DNA from 3 places in the Arthrobacter sp. NPDC057388 genome. Region 2 is predicted to be linked to each of the others. Evidence: predicted binding sites of a transcription regulator. Region 2 holds the regulator's gene; each other region holds the start of a gene.
What was found. The regulator HrcA, encoded in region 2, represses chaperone genes, less so after heat shock. The targets are predictions, from matches to a motif close to TTNGCACTCGNNNNNNNCGAGTGCNAA.
Positions count from the first base shown of each region.

Region 1 (4,206 bases), on a different contig from region 2:
GGACGGGGATCCAGGTGATCGTGAAACGGGCGACGGCCACGCTGCCGATGCGGCCCGCACCGGTGCGCACCCGGCCGAGGCTGACGCGACTGACACGGCCCCGGCTGGGCGTAGAGCAGCTGACCGGGAAGACGACGGCGCCGGCCAGCCCGCCAAGGCAGCCGGCGACGATGCAGACGCCTCTGTGGACGCTGCCGGGAATGAGGCTGCCGGCAGTGCGCAGCCGGCAGGTGAACGGACGGAGGGTCTGTAATGGCATCCGATGACGTGAATCCGAACGGGACGCCCGCCCCGCCTGCGGGGGAGAAGCTCGCCGGTGCTGCCGCAAAAGCCGGCGCTGCCGCCGAAAGCAGTGGAGGGAAACCTGCCGAAGCGAAGCCGGTGACACCCGTGGAGCCGGAGGCACCCGTGAAACCGGTGAAGCCGGTGAAGCAGCAGCGCGGCGGGGTGGTACCGAAGAAAGCGGCCGAGGACGATCCGCGCACGTGGGGCGACTCCGAATCCGACAACGACCACGACGCATGGCTGAAGGAGCAGAAGCCTCCGCACTGGGGCTGATTTGCCGCACGGGTGCTGATGGGGGCACCGGGGCAGACTGGGGCGCTGGGGCAGAATGGGGCGCACGCGCTGGTCCGTGTCAGCGCGCATTGGGTCCCACCAGCACAAAGAACAGCTTCCCCTGGGTGGACGCTCCCGCCAGCGCGCTGGCCTGGTCCGGCGTCGCGGCCACAACCAGCAGCCCGTCTGAATCACCGGCCGCAAGCCATTGGCCGCCCTGGCTCTCCTGGCCGGAGGTCCACAGGACGGGCACTGACCGGGCGAGCACCTTCGAGGCTGATGCCTGTTCATAGCCGTTGCCGCTGGTCAGCACCACGTTCACCAGCTGCCCCGGCGAGACCAGCTGGATGGAGGAGGGATCCGCCATCCGCAGCGGAACTGCAGCAGAACCGGGCGGCGCCCCAGTCAGCAGGCCGGGTCCGACGAGCTGCGCATCGGTGAGGAGTTGGCCCTTGCGCAGCGGCGCGGCCAGTTGTCTGCCGCTGACCCCGGCGCTGTCAGTGAAGGTGCCGTCCGGCACCACGGCAGGCGGCACGTTGACAGGCACGGCGTCACTGCCGTTCAGGGTTGCTCCGGCCGGCAGGTCACGGGCAGCGGCCAGGACGCTCACGGTCCGGGCAGGGGCGGGAGTCAGCTGGTGGACGGCGATCCCCGCGGCTGCGCACAGCAGCAACGCCACGGCAAGGCGACGGTTGCGGTTCAGCCAGCCCGCAAACCGGCGTCCGCGCGGGCGCTGGCGGGCGGCAGGACCGGACAAGGCGCCGCGGCGCCCCGGACGAACGGCCGGGCGGGACGCCCGTGCGGGGAAAATTCCGGTGACTGGCATGCCGCCACGCTACTGGTTGCCCTCCCGGCCCTGACAGATCCGGGCCGCCGTATGTGGAAAAAGCAAAGGAGTCCGGCCGGGTAAACCCGGCCGGACTCCTGAAGTTTGGAAGCGACTGCAGCTTGAAGGCTGCCCTGCCGCGGGCGCGCGCCTAGCTTGCGGCTGCGGCTGCCGGAGCAGCGGATGAAGCAGCCGAAGAGGCGGCCGCGGGGGCCGGTGTTGCCGCCGCCGGGGAAGCCGAGACGGTGCTTCCCTTGGCATCCCGTGAGTCAGTCCGGTAGAAGCCGGAGCCCTTGAAGACCACGCCCACGCTGTTGAACTTCTTGCGGAGCGTGCCTTGGCACTCGGGGCAGGACGTCAGAGTGCTGTCGGTGAAAGACTGCACGATGTCGAAGGCATGGCTGCAATCCTTGCAGGCATAGGCATACGTGGGCACTGTAGATCCTCCTCTTGGACAAACGACAGGTCCCGTGCTGCCGGGCTTCACCTCCCGGTTTCTCCTTGACGGATCACCGTGGCGGAAATGACTCCATTAGCAGTCGCAGGGCCTGAGTGCCAATTCTAGCACCCCGGCCCGGGCGAGGTCACGCGAACGCTACCAGCCCGGAGGGCATGAGCACTGCTTCGACGGGACGGTCGAAATCTTCAGCCGGGATGGTCTCAGCGGGCAGGAGCTCCATGTCGTAGATGATGGCTGCCTTGGGCAGATGCAGGCCGCCGGCGTTCGCTGCAGCCAGGAATTTGTCGTAATACCCGCCGCCCTGTCCGATCCTGTTGCCGCTGCGGTCCACGGCGGTTGCCGGCATGAACATTCCGGCGGCGGTGCGCACAGTGTCCAGGCCGTGGCGCTCCCCGGCCGGCTCCTGAATGGGCGCGTACCTGCTGCGGATGAACTCGCTGTCCGGGGTCCAGAAGACCCAGCTGAGCTCCCGGTCCGGTTCGCAGACCGGGAGCAGGATGCTGTGCCCCGCCTCATACAGGGCATGCAGCAGGGGAAGGGTGGGCGGCTCGAAATCGACGCCGAGGTAGGCGGTGAAGGTCGCCGGCTTGCCCGCGGCGATGGCCTCCGCCCAGGGCAGGCCATGGGAAGCGATGCCGTCGCCGGCATTAGCAAGGTCCGCCGGTGTCAGCGTGGCCCGGACTTGCCGGTGCCGCGAACGGATCCCGTCCTTCGACTGCGTGGTGCCTGTTGGCATGGGCCCTCCCTTTGTCGCAGGGGCAGGCGGCCGGGCCCCTGCCGCAAGCATTTACCGTATGAATGTTCCCTCGGATAGATTAGACCAGTGACTTCCACTAATTGTTCAGTCCGCAAGGCCGTCATCCCCGCTGCGGGTCTCGGCACCAGGTTCCTGCCGGCCACCAAGGCCATGCCCAAGGAGATGCTGCCGGTGGTCGACAAGCCGGCCATCCAGTACGTCGTTGAAGAAGCCGTCAAAGTTGGCCTGAGCGATGTCCTGATGATCACCGGACGCAACAAGCGCGCACTCGAGGACCACTTCGACCGCGTTCCCGCCCTGGAGGCGACGCTGGAGGCCAAGGGCGATACCGCCAAGCTGGAGTCAATCCAGGCCGCAAGCAACCTGGGCGACATCCACTACGTCCGCCAGGGTGACCCCAAGGGCCTTGGGCACGCGGTGCTGCGTGCGCGCCAGCACGTCGGCTACGAGCCGTTCGCCGTGCTCCTCGGGGACGACCTCATCGACGCCCGCGACGAGCTCCTCAGCACCATGATCGAGGTGCAGTCCAAGACCGGTGGTTCCGTGGTGGCCCTCATCGAGGTGGAGCCCTCCCAGATCAGCGCCTACGGCTGCGCGGACATTTCCGAGATCGACGGCGAGGGCTTCGTCCGCATCAACAAGCTGGTGGAGAAGCCGGACGCCGATGAAGCGCCGTCCAACCTGGCCGTCATCGGCCGTTACGTGCTCCACCCTGACGTCTTCGATGTGCTCGAAAAGACCGAACCCGGCCGCGGCGGAGAAATCCAGCTGACGGACGCCCTGCAGGAGCTGGCCAGCAGGGACGGCGAAGGCGGCGGCGTCTACGGCGTGGTCTTCCGCGGCCGCCGGTACGACACGGGGGACAAGCTCAGCTACCTCAAGGCCTGCGTGGAGCTCGCCATCGACAGCGACGACCTCGGCCCCGGTCTGCGTGACTGGCTTCCGCAGGTCGCCGCCCGCTTGTCCGAATAGCCCTTCATGAGGGTCAGCCACATCTGGCCGGTCACGCTGGAATGCGGGGACCTTGTCCTGCGCCCCATCAGGTACCGCGACCGGAAGGAATGGACTGAGGTCCGTTCACGCAACAGCGACTGGCTGGCGCCCTGGGAAGCGTCCAACCCGATCCCGGGCGGGTCGCTGCCCGATTACCGGCAGATGGTCCGGTCCCTGAACACCCAGGCGGCACAGGCTACAGCGCTGCCGTTTGTGATCGCGGAATGGACTCCCGGAAACCGTGATCCGGTCATCGTGGGGCAGCTGACAGTGTCCTCCATCGTTTGGGGATCCGCGATGATGGCGACGCTCGGCTACTGGGTGGACCAGGCCAAGGCCGGCCACGGGATTGCGCCCACCGCCGTGGCGATGGCAACTGACCACTGCTTCCGGACCCTTGGCCTGCACCGGATGGAAATCAACATCCGCCCGGAAAACGGTCCAAGCCTGCGCGTCGTGGAAAAGCTCGGGTTCAGGGACGAGGGCTACCGCCCGCGCTTCCTGCATATCAACGGAGAATGGGCGGACCACCGCTCCTTCGCGCTGACGTCGGAGGAGGTTCCGGAAGGCCTCCTGAGCCGCTGGCTGAGGACCAGGTCCGCCTGACCGCTG
Region 1 covers NZ_JBHVBL010000038.1:21,574-25,779, reverse strand. The annotation lists gene ACFUTU_RS16505 (AAA family ATPase) at 1-253, shown strand, start outside; gene ACFUTU_RS16500 (hypothetical protein) at 253-558, shown strand; gene cpaB (Flp pilus assembly protein CpaB) at 638-1,384, opposite strand; gene ACFUTU_RS16490 (FmdB family zinc ribbon protein) at 1,536-1,820, opposite strand; gene ACFUTU_RS16485 (5-formyltetrahydrofolate cyclo-ligase) at 1,969-2,580, opposite strand; gene galU (UTP--glucose-1-phosphate uridylyltransferase GalU) at 2,668-3,573, shown strand; gene ACFUTU_RS16475 (GNAT family N-acetyltransferase) at 3,580-4,200, shown strand.
Region 1: the regulator HrcA is predicted to act here: its motif matches at 1,917-1,943, upstream of ACFUTU_RS16490 (FmdB family zinc ribbon protein).

Region 2 (4,206 bases):
GCCGTCGGCAATGTCAACCTGTTCTCCCACCGCCAGCCGCTTGACGGTGACCGCGTGCCGGGCCTCTGCGCCGTCGAGAACGAACAGGGAACCCGGAACGGCCGTGTCCAGCGCACCGGCCGGGGTGAAGAATACGGGGTTGCTCACCGCTACAGGTTACCGAGGCGGTCCCGCAGCTTGGCGAAGACGCCGCCGCTGGCCGCGAGCTTGCCCTCGGAGAACTGCTCGCCGCGGAGCTTGGCCAGCTGCCGGAGCAGGTCCTCCTGCGCGGGGTCGAGCTTGGACGGCGTTTCCACCTGCAGGTGGACCTTGAGGTCGCCGCGGCCGTAGCCCCGCAGGTGGGTCACGCCGAGCCCGCGGAGGGTGATGATCTCGCCGGACTGGGTTCCCGCCTTGACGTCGATCTCCTGCTTGCCGTCAAAGGTTTCCAGGCTCAGTTCCGTGCCAAGGGCCGCAGCGGTCATGGGAATGTTCAGGGTCGCGTGGAGGTCGTCGCCCTCGCGGACGTAAGTGGAGTCGTTGTTGACCCGGATTTCCACATACAGGTCGCCGGACGGCCCGCCCGCGGGGCCGGCCTCGCCCTGCCCGGAGAGCTGGATCCGCGTGCCGGTGGCCACGCCCGCGGGGACCTTGATGGTCAGGGAGCGGCGGCTGCGGATGCGGCCCTGGCCGCTGCACTCGTTGCAGGGGTCCTTGATGACCGTGCCGAAGCCCTCGCACGAACCACAGGGAGCGGCGGTCATGACCTGGCCCAGGATGGAGCGGACGGCCCGCTGCACCTGGCCGCTGCCGCCGCAGATGTCGCAGCGTTCCGGGTGCGTGCCCGGCTGGCAGCAGGAGCCTTCACAGGTGGGGCAGGTGACGGCCGTGTCCACTTCCAGCTTCTTGTTGACGCCGAAGACGGCGTCGCGCAGGTCGATCCGGACACTGATCAGCGCGTCCTGGCCGCGGCGGACCCGGGAGGCGGGTCCGGAGGTGCCGCCGGCACCGAAGAAGGTGTCGAAAATGTCCTGGAACGCGAAGCCCTGCCCGGCGTAGCCGCCGCCGAAGCCGTTGTCGGTGCCGTTTTCATTGCCGGTGGTGTCGTAGACGCGGCGCTTCTGCGGGTCGGACAGCACCTCGTAGGCGTGGGTTACGGCCTTGAACCGTTCCGCGGCGTCTTCGCCCGGGTTGACGTCCGGGTGAAGCGAGCGGGCCAGCTTGCGGTAGGCCTTTTTGATCTCTTCGCCGGTGGCTTCCGGGGAGACTCCAAGAACGTCGTAGTGGCTGCTCAAAGTTCGTATCTCTTCCTGGTTGTACTGCCTGTGGTCAGAGGATGTGCGGGGCGTGCGGTCACGGTCCCAGGATCCTCGAAAGGTAGCGGGCCACCGCGCGGACGGCGGCCATGGTGGTGGGGTAGTCCATCCGGGTGGGGCCGAGGATGCCCACCTTGGCGCTGGCGTCCGGGCCGTAGCCGGTGGCAACCACGGACGCCTCGGCCAGCCCGTCGTAGGGGTTTTCGCGGCCGATGCTGACGGCCACTCCCCTCGGGTCCTGGGCCATGTCGCTCAGGAGCCGCAGCATCACCACCTGCTCCTCGAGGGCCTCAAGGACTGGGCCGATGCTGAGGGGGAAGTCCACGTTGGACCGCGCGAGGTTGGCCGTTCCGGCCATGACCATGCGGTCTTCCCGGCTGTTGTGCGCGAGGCCTTCCAGCCCCTTGCCGAGCGCAACCGCAGCCGGACGTTCGGCGGGCGTGCAGCCGGCCACGACGGCGGCCAGGTGCTGGGGCAGGATGGCCACCGGTGTTCCCGCGACACCGGTGAGGAACCGGGTGCGCAGGGCGGCGAGAGTGTCGTCCGACAGATCCTGCCCGGCGTCGACGACGCGCTGGTCGACCTTGCCGGAGTCGGCAATCAGCACGATCAGCACCTTGCGCGGCGCCAGCAGCACGAATTCGATGTGCCGCACCACGGCACGGCTCAGGTGGGGGTACTGCACGACGGCGACCTGGTTGGTCAGCTGGGACAGAAGCCGGGCCGTGCGGTCCAGGACGTCGTCGAGGTCCTCTGACCCCTCCAGCAGTGTCTGGATGGCGCGTTTCTCCGCCGGGGAGAGCGGCTTGACCGCCGAGATCTGGTCGACGAACAGCCGGTAGCCCTTGTCGGTGGGAATCCTGCCTGCGCTGGTGTGCGGGGCCGTAATGAGGCCCTCGTCCTCCAACGCCGCCATGTCGTTGCGGATGGTGGCGCTGGAAACGCCAAGGTGGTGCCGCTCCACCAGCGCCTTGGAACCGACGGGCTCGCGGGAATGGACATAGTCCTCCACGATGGCGCGCAGCACCTCAAGCTTCCGTGGTTCGCTCACAGTCCACCTCCTTCTGGCCTTAACCGTGCCGGGCATGATTCCCGCCCGGAAACGCTGTGGTTAGCACTCGACATGCCTAAGTGCTAACAAGTCTAATATGAGTCGCCGCGTTGTTAGCATTGGTACCGCTCCGGGCGAAATTCCGGGCGCCTGTCCCCCGGGGGCATCCCCGCCGCCGGGGCGGCTCCTACCTGTGCAAATTCCTAATGCGAAGCGGTGAACGAATGCAGTACCAGAACTGGGGCCCGCAGGAGATGGCAGCGCCCGCCAGGAAGAGCCTGCCCGAGGTGCCGGTGGAACGTGGCATGGTGCTCGAGGATGCCCAGTCCGGCTGGGTGGGAGCAGTGACCCGGGTGGAAAAGTCCGGCGGCATGCACGTGGTGGCGCTCGAAGACCGCCGCGGCAAGTCCCGGTCCTTCAAGCTTGGCTTCGGATTCCTCCTGGAGGGACAGCCGATCCGCCTGATGCCGCCGGCCCCCAAGGCGAAGCCCGCAGGCGCAGGAACGTCCGCACGAACAGCGTCAGGTTCTGTGCGCGTGGAAGGGCAGCGCGCCCAAGTGGCCAAGGCCAGCCGCATCTGGGTTGAGGGCAAGCACGATGCCGAACTCGTGGAAAAAGTCTGGGGTGACGACCTCCGGGTGGAGGGCATCGTCGTCGAGCCGCTGCACGGCATCGATGACCTGGCGGCGGCGGTGGCTTCCTTCCGCCCCGGTCCCGGCCGCAGGCTGGGCGTCCTGGTGGACCATCTGGTTCCCGACTCCAAGGAATCCAGGATCGCGGACGCGGTGATGGCCTCCCCCGGCGCTGCCGGAAACGTGCTGATCGTGGGCCACCCGTATGTCGACGTCTGGCAGGCGATCCGGCCGTCGGTGCTGGGGATTCCGCAGTGGCCGGTGGTGCCGCGCGGGACGGACTGGAAAACCGGGATTCTCACTGCCTTCGGCTGGCCGCACGAAACCAAAGAGGATATCGGCCTCGGCTGGCAGAAACTCCTCGGCGCCGTCCGCACCTACGCCGATCTCGAGCCCGCCCTGCTGGGCCGGGTCGAAGAGGTCATTGATTTCCTGACCGTCCCCTAGTCCCCACGGCCACGGTTCACGCCGCTACTTTCCGTGGTTTCAGCGTTGAGCCGCGATTACCCCTACGGCCCGGTATCCTTGGTACGGCGTCACCGCACCGCGGCCCCCGGCGCCGCACCGCAGCACCGCAGCACCAAAGCACGATCGCACCAACGCAAGCTAAAGGAAGACACCGTGGCAGAAGACGCTCGCGACCGCAGGGACACACAGTCCGGCCAGGACCTGCCCCAGTACCATGGCGTACCGGCCAACGCGCTTCCGCTGACCGCCAGCGAGGACCGGCAGTGGGCCACCCTGGCGCACTTCGGCGGCATCCTCGGCTGTGTCCCGGCGCTGCTGATCTACCTCATCTTCCGCGACCGCGGCCCCTTCACCGCGCAGGAGTCCAAGGAAGCCCTCAACTTCACCCTGCCGCCGACCATCGCGGCCTTCGTGGCTAATCTCCTCGTGCTGCTTCCCGTCGTCGGAAACCTGTTTGCCGTCCTGGCCACGCTGATCTGGATCGCGCTCACCTGCTTCGCGGTGTCCGCCGGCGTCCACGTCAACAAGGGCCAGCCGCACCGGTACCAGTACAACCTGCGTTGGATTAAGTAGTCCCCACTCGCCCCCTAGCCTCGCAAGCTCGGCCAGGGAACCCTGCGAGCGTGGGCCCAAACCCGCCCCCAACCTTGCAAGCGCTCGGCCAGGGAACCCTGCGAGCGTGGGCCCAAACCCGCCCCCAACCTTGCAAGCGCTCGGCCAGGGAACCCTGCGGGCGTGGGCCCATTTAGTCGGGCAGGAT
Region 2 covers NZ_JBHVBL010000048.1:16,030-20,235, forward strand. The annotation lists gene ACFUTU_RS18130 (16S rRNA (uracil(1498)-N(3))-methyltransferase) at 1-147, opposite strand, end outside; gene dnaJ (molecular chaperone DnaJ) at 150-1,274, opposite strand; gene hrcA (heat-inducible transcriptional repressor HrcA) at 1,333-2,346, opposite strand; gene ACFUTU_RS18145 (DUF3097 domain-containing protein) at 2,571-3,425, shown strand; gene ACFUTU_RS18150 (DUF4870 domain-containing protein) at 3,600-4,019, shown strand; gene hemW (radical SAM family heme chaperone HemW) at 4,192-4,206, opposite strand, start outside.

Region 3 (4,206 bases), on a different contig from region 2:
CTGGGCGGACAAATAAACGCCGGCCAAAGGCCGAGCAGGCTGCACAGACGAAAAAGTGCGGCCCCCTCCGTGGAGGGGGCCGCACTCAATGAACAGCTGGGATCAGCGGGAGGCTAGAAGCCGCCCATGCCGCCCATGTCGTCGCCGCCGCCGACGGCCGGAGCAGCCTTCTCCGGCTTGTCGGCCACAACGGCCTCGGTGGTGAGGAACAGGCCGGCAATGGAAGCCGCGTTCTGCAGGGCAGAGCGGGTGACCTTGACGGGGTCGTTCACGCCGGCAGCAAGCAGGTCGACGTATTCGCCGGATGCTGCGTTCAGGCCGTGGCCGGCGGGCAGGCCGCGGACCTTGTCCACCACAACACCGGGCTCGAGGCCGGCGTTGAAGGCGATCTGCTTCAGCGGGGCGTCGATGGCAACGCGGACGATGTTCGCACCGGTTGCTTCGTCGCCTTCGAGCTGCAGGTTGGCGAATGCCTTGGCGCCGGCCTGGATCAGGGCCACGCCACCACCGGCAACGATGCCCTCTTCGACGGCAGCCTTGGCGTTGCGGACAGCGTCCTCAATGCGGTGCTTGCGCTCCTTGAGCTCAACCTCCGTGGCGGCACCGGCCTTGATGACTGCAACGCCGCCGGCCAGCTTGGCCAGGCGCTCCTGCAGCTTCTCGCGGTCGTAGTCGGAGTCGGAGTTTTCGATCTCGGCGCGGATCTGGGAAACGCGGCCGGCGATCTGGTCTGCGTCGCCTGCACCTTCGACGATGGTGGTCTCGTCCTTGGTCACGACAACCTTGCGTGCCTTGCCCAGGAGGTCGAGGCCGGCGGTCTCAAGCTTGAGGCCGACTTCCTCGGCGATGACCTGGCCGCCGGTGAGGATGGCGATGTCGGCCAGCTGCGCCTTGCGGCGGTCGCCGAAGCCCGGAGCCTTGACGGCGACGGACTTGAAGGTGCCGCGGATCTTGTTGACGATCAGGGTGGCCAGGGCCTCGCCCTCGATGTCTTCGGCGATGATCAGCAGCGGCTTGTTGGACTGCATGACCTTCTCGAGGACAGCAACCAGTTCCTTGACGTTGGAGATCTTGGAGTTGACGATCAGGATGTACGGGTCCTCGAGGACCGTTTCCTGGCGCTCGGTGTCCGTGACGAAGTACGCGGAGATGTAGCCCTTGTCGAAGCGCATGCCTTCGGTGAGCTCCAGCTCGAGGCCGAAGGTGTTGGATTCCTCGACCGTGATGACGCCTTCCTTGCCCACCTTGTCCAGGGCTTCGGCGATCAGGGCGCCGATTTCGTCGTCACCGGCGGAGATGGAAGCCGTGGCTGCGATCTCTTCCTTGGTTTCGATTTCCTTGGCGGAGTCCAGCAGTTCAGCGGTGACTGCCTCGACGGCCTTCTCGATGCCGCGCTTGAGGGACAGCGGGTCAGCGCCGGCCGCGACGTTGCGCAGGCCTTCCTTGACCAGGGCCTGGGCCAGGACGGTGGCCGTGGTGGTGCCGTCGCCAGCGACGTCATCCGTCTTCTTGGCAACTTCCTTGACCAGCTCGGCGCCGATCTTCTCGTAAGGATCGTCCAGCTCGATCTCCTTGGCGATGGAGACACCATCGTTGGTGATCGTGGGGGCGCCCCACTTCTTTTCGAGGACGACGTTGCGGCCACGCGGGCCGAGGGTGACCTTGACGGCGTCGGCGAGGGTGTTCAGGCCCCGCTCAAGACCGCGGCGTGCCTCTTCATCAAATGCAATGATCTTGGCCATAACGGCAGTAGTCCTTTCGGGACAGTCGTTAAGAAGGAACCTCGCTGCGGTGCCCGCGACGGACGATCCCTTCCGCGGGCCTCTGTACGCCCGACAGTCCGGATCTCACCCCAACCAGGTGTTTCTTTCGCTCCTTGCGCCGCCGCCGTAAGGTACCGGCCTGGACCGGACGACCCTTTAGCAGTCGGCACGCTGGAGTGCTAATCAATAATTAGCACTCCCCCGGGGAGAGTGCAAGCAGATGGCGGTGTTTGTCCCGCCGGGCGAAGGAGTATTCGCTGCCAGCGATCAGCCGGCGGACCTGCCGGCAGCCTCGCTGCCCGTGAGCTTGGCCTTGTTGTCCGCCCCGTAGCTGAACACCATGTACCTCGCCGCGGTGACGTCCCCGTTGGCATCGAAGCGGACGGGTCCCGACTCGCCGTCGTAGTCGATGGCCTTCCCGTCCCGGATAGCGGCGAGGCAATCCTTGTACGTGCTGCAGGGAGTCGGCTTGCCGGACTGCGCTGAGGAGGCACGGGTGCCGGGCGTGCCGCCGGAGACGGCGATGAGGGTACCGGCGATGGAGGCACCGGCGTCGTCCTCTGCCGCAGCGGCGGCCAGGGCCGCGAGGTTCACGGCGTCATACGTCTCCGCCGCGAACGTCATGTCCTTGAGCCCGGCGTCGATGGCCACCAGTTCAGCCTGGAAGTGGGCCGAGGGGAAGGTTCCGGGCACCAGGGCGCGTGCGCCCTCCAGTGCCTTCGAGCCGAGGTCGGAGCCGTACTGCCGGAAAGCGCCGTCGGTCAGGATGAGTTTGTTGCCGGCCAACCCGGCGTTGGCCAGCTCGGCAAGGGCGCCTTGCGCACCGTCCCGGGCAATGACGACGACGGCGTCCGGCGCGGCGTCGCGGGCGGCGGCCGCGGACTTCCGGGCCTCGCCGGCCTTGAAGCCGCTAACTGTCACGGGGTCAAGCCCGGCGGCCTCGGCGGAAGCTGACACCGCTGCAGACAGTTCCTGCCCGTAGTTCCCGTCCTCATAGACCACCGCGAGGCTCTTGGCCCCGGCATCCCTGGCGATTTTCACCAGGACAGGCGCCTGGGCGACGTCCGCCGCGGCTGTGCGGAAGTAGTAGCCGCCGCTCTTGTAGCTGCTGAGTTCTGGCGCCGTGTTGGCGGGTGAGATGAGCGTGATCCCGGCCTTGGAGAGCACGTCGATGGCGGCAGGGGCCCGGCTTGAGTCCGTGGGGCCGATGACGACGTCGGCTTTGGCATTGACGAGCTCCCGGGCCTGCGCGGCGGTGTCGCTGCCGGTGGTCTCGGGCAGCAGCTCCACGGGCCGGCCCTTGTGGCCGCCGGCAGCGTTGATCTGCTGGACGGCGAGCCTGGCCGCTGCCAGCTGTGCGGCGTTCAGAAAGGCCTGGGGCCCGGTGTTGTCGAGGATCAGCCCGATCCGCAAGGTTGCGTCCCCACTGGCTTCAACCGGAGCCGTCCGGGCATTGTCGCCGGATGCGGAGCAGGCACCGAGTGCCAGCACAGCGGCGGCACACCAGGCGGCGGTGCCCCGGGCAGCAGCACCCCGGAAAGCTGTGCCGGGGAAACGTGTGCCGCGTACCACTAGACGGGCCGGACCATTTCTGCCTGCGGACCTTTGTCGCCTTCGCCCACTTCCAGCTCCACCCGCTGGCCTTCGTCGAGCGAACGGTAGCCGTCGGTCTGGATGGCCGACCAGTGCACAAAGACGTCGTCGCCCGATTCGTCAACGGTAATGAAGCCGTAGCCCTTTTCCGCGTTGAACCACTTCACGGTTCCCAATGCCATGATCCCCACACTTTCAGCTTGCTTCCGTAAGGCCCACGTCGGTGTGTGCCGTTGATTACGCCTTGAAGCCTGCCTTCACTCTATCCAAACAGGGACGTGCCAGCGGAGGCCGGCCGCCCGGGGCGGGGGCAATAGTTATTCAGGCGTAACCGGGATGGCTACTGGTACCCGGGGCCGAGCACCACGGCAACGGGCGTCGGGAAGTCCGCGCTTTCCACCAGGGTGGGGATGTTCAGCAGGGCGCCGAGGGCTTCGGCGTTGGCACGGTGCGCGGCGTCCGAGTAGAAGATCACCGACTGCTGCTGCGGCGATCCCTGCCAGTTGGCCACCTCACCGAGCACCCAGCCGTCCGACTGGACCGTGGCACCCACGCGCCCGGCCAGGCCGGCGGTCAGCGTTCCGTTGAAGACGGCGACCGGCTGCGACTTGTCCACGGCTGCAGGGGCGATGGTTTCCGAGGTGGCGGGCTGCAGGGCCGAAGGGGAAGCCGCTTCGGAGTCAGCCGAGGACTGCGGCTCCGGTGCGGCGGCGCCGGACGCCGGGCTTTCGGAGGGTGCCGTCGTCGGGCCGGCCGGCGCAGAGGTGCCGGCTGCCGCGGCGGAGGGCGGCGCCATGGCGGGCTGGAAGCCCAGCTGCGGCAGCAGGAGGAAAGCCACCAGGCCCACGGC
Region 3 covers NZ_JBHVBL010000009.1:109,774-113,979, forward strand. The annotation lists gene groL (chaperonin GroEL) at 114-1,742, opposite strand; gene ACFUTU_RS06805 (ABC transporter substrate-binding protein) at 2,031-3,335, opposite strand; gene ACFUTU_RS06810 (cold-shock protein) at 3,335-3,538, opposite strand; gene ACFUTU_RS06815 (LytR C-terminal domain-containing protein) at 3,697-4,206, opposite strand, start outside.
Region 3: the regulator HrcA is predicted to act here: its motif matches at 1,920-1,946, upstream of groL (chaperonin GroEL).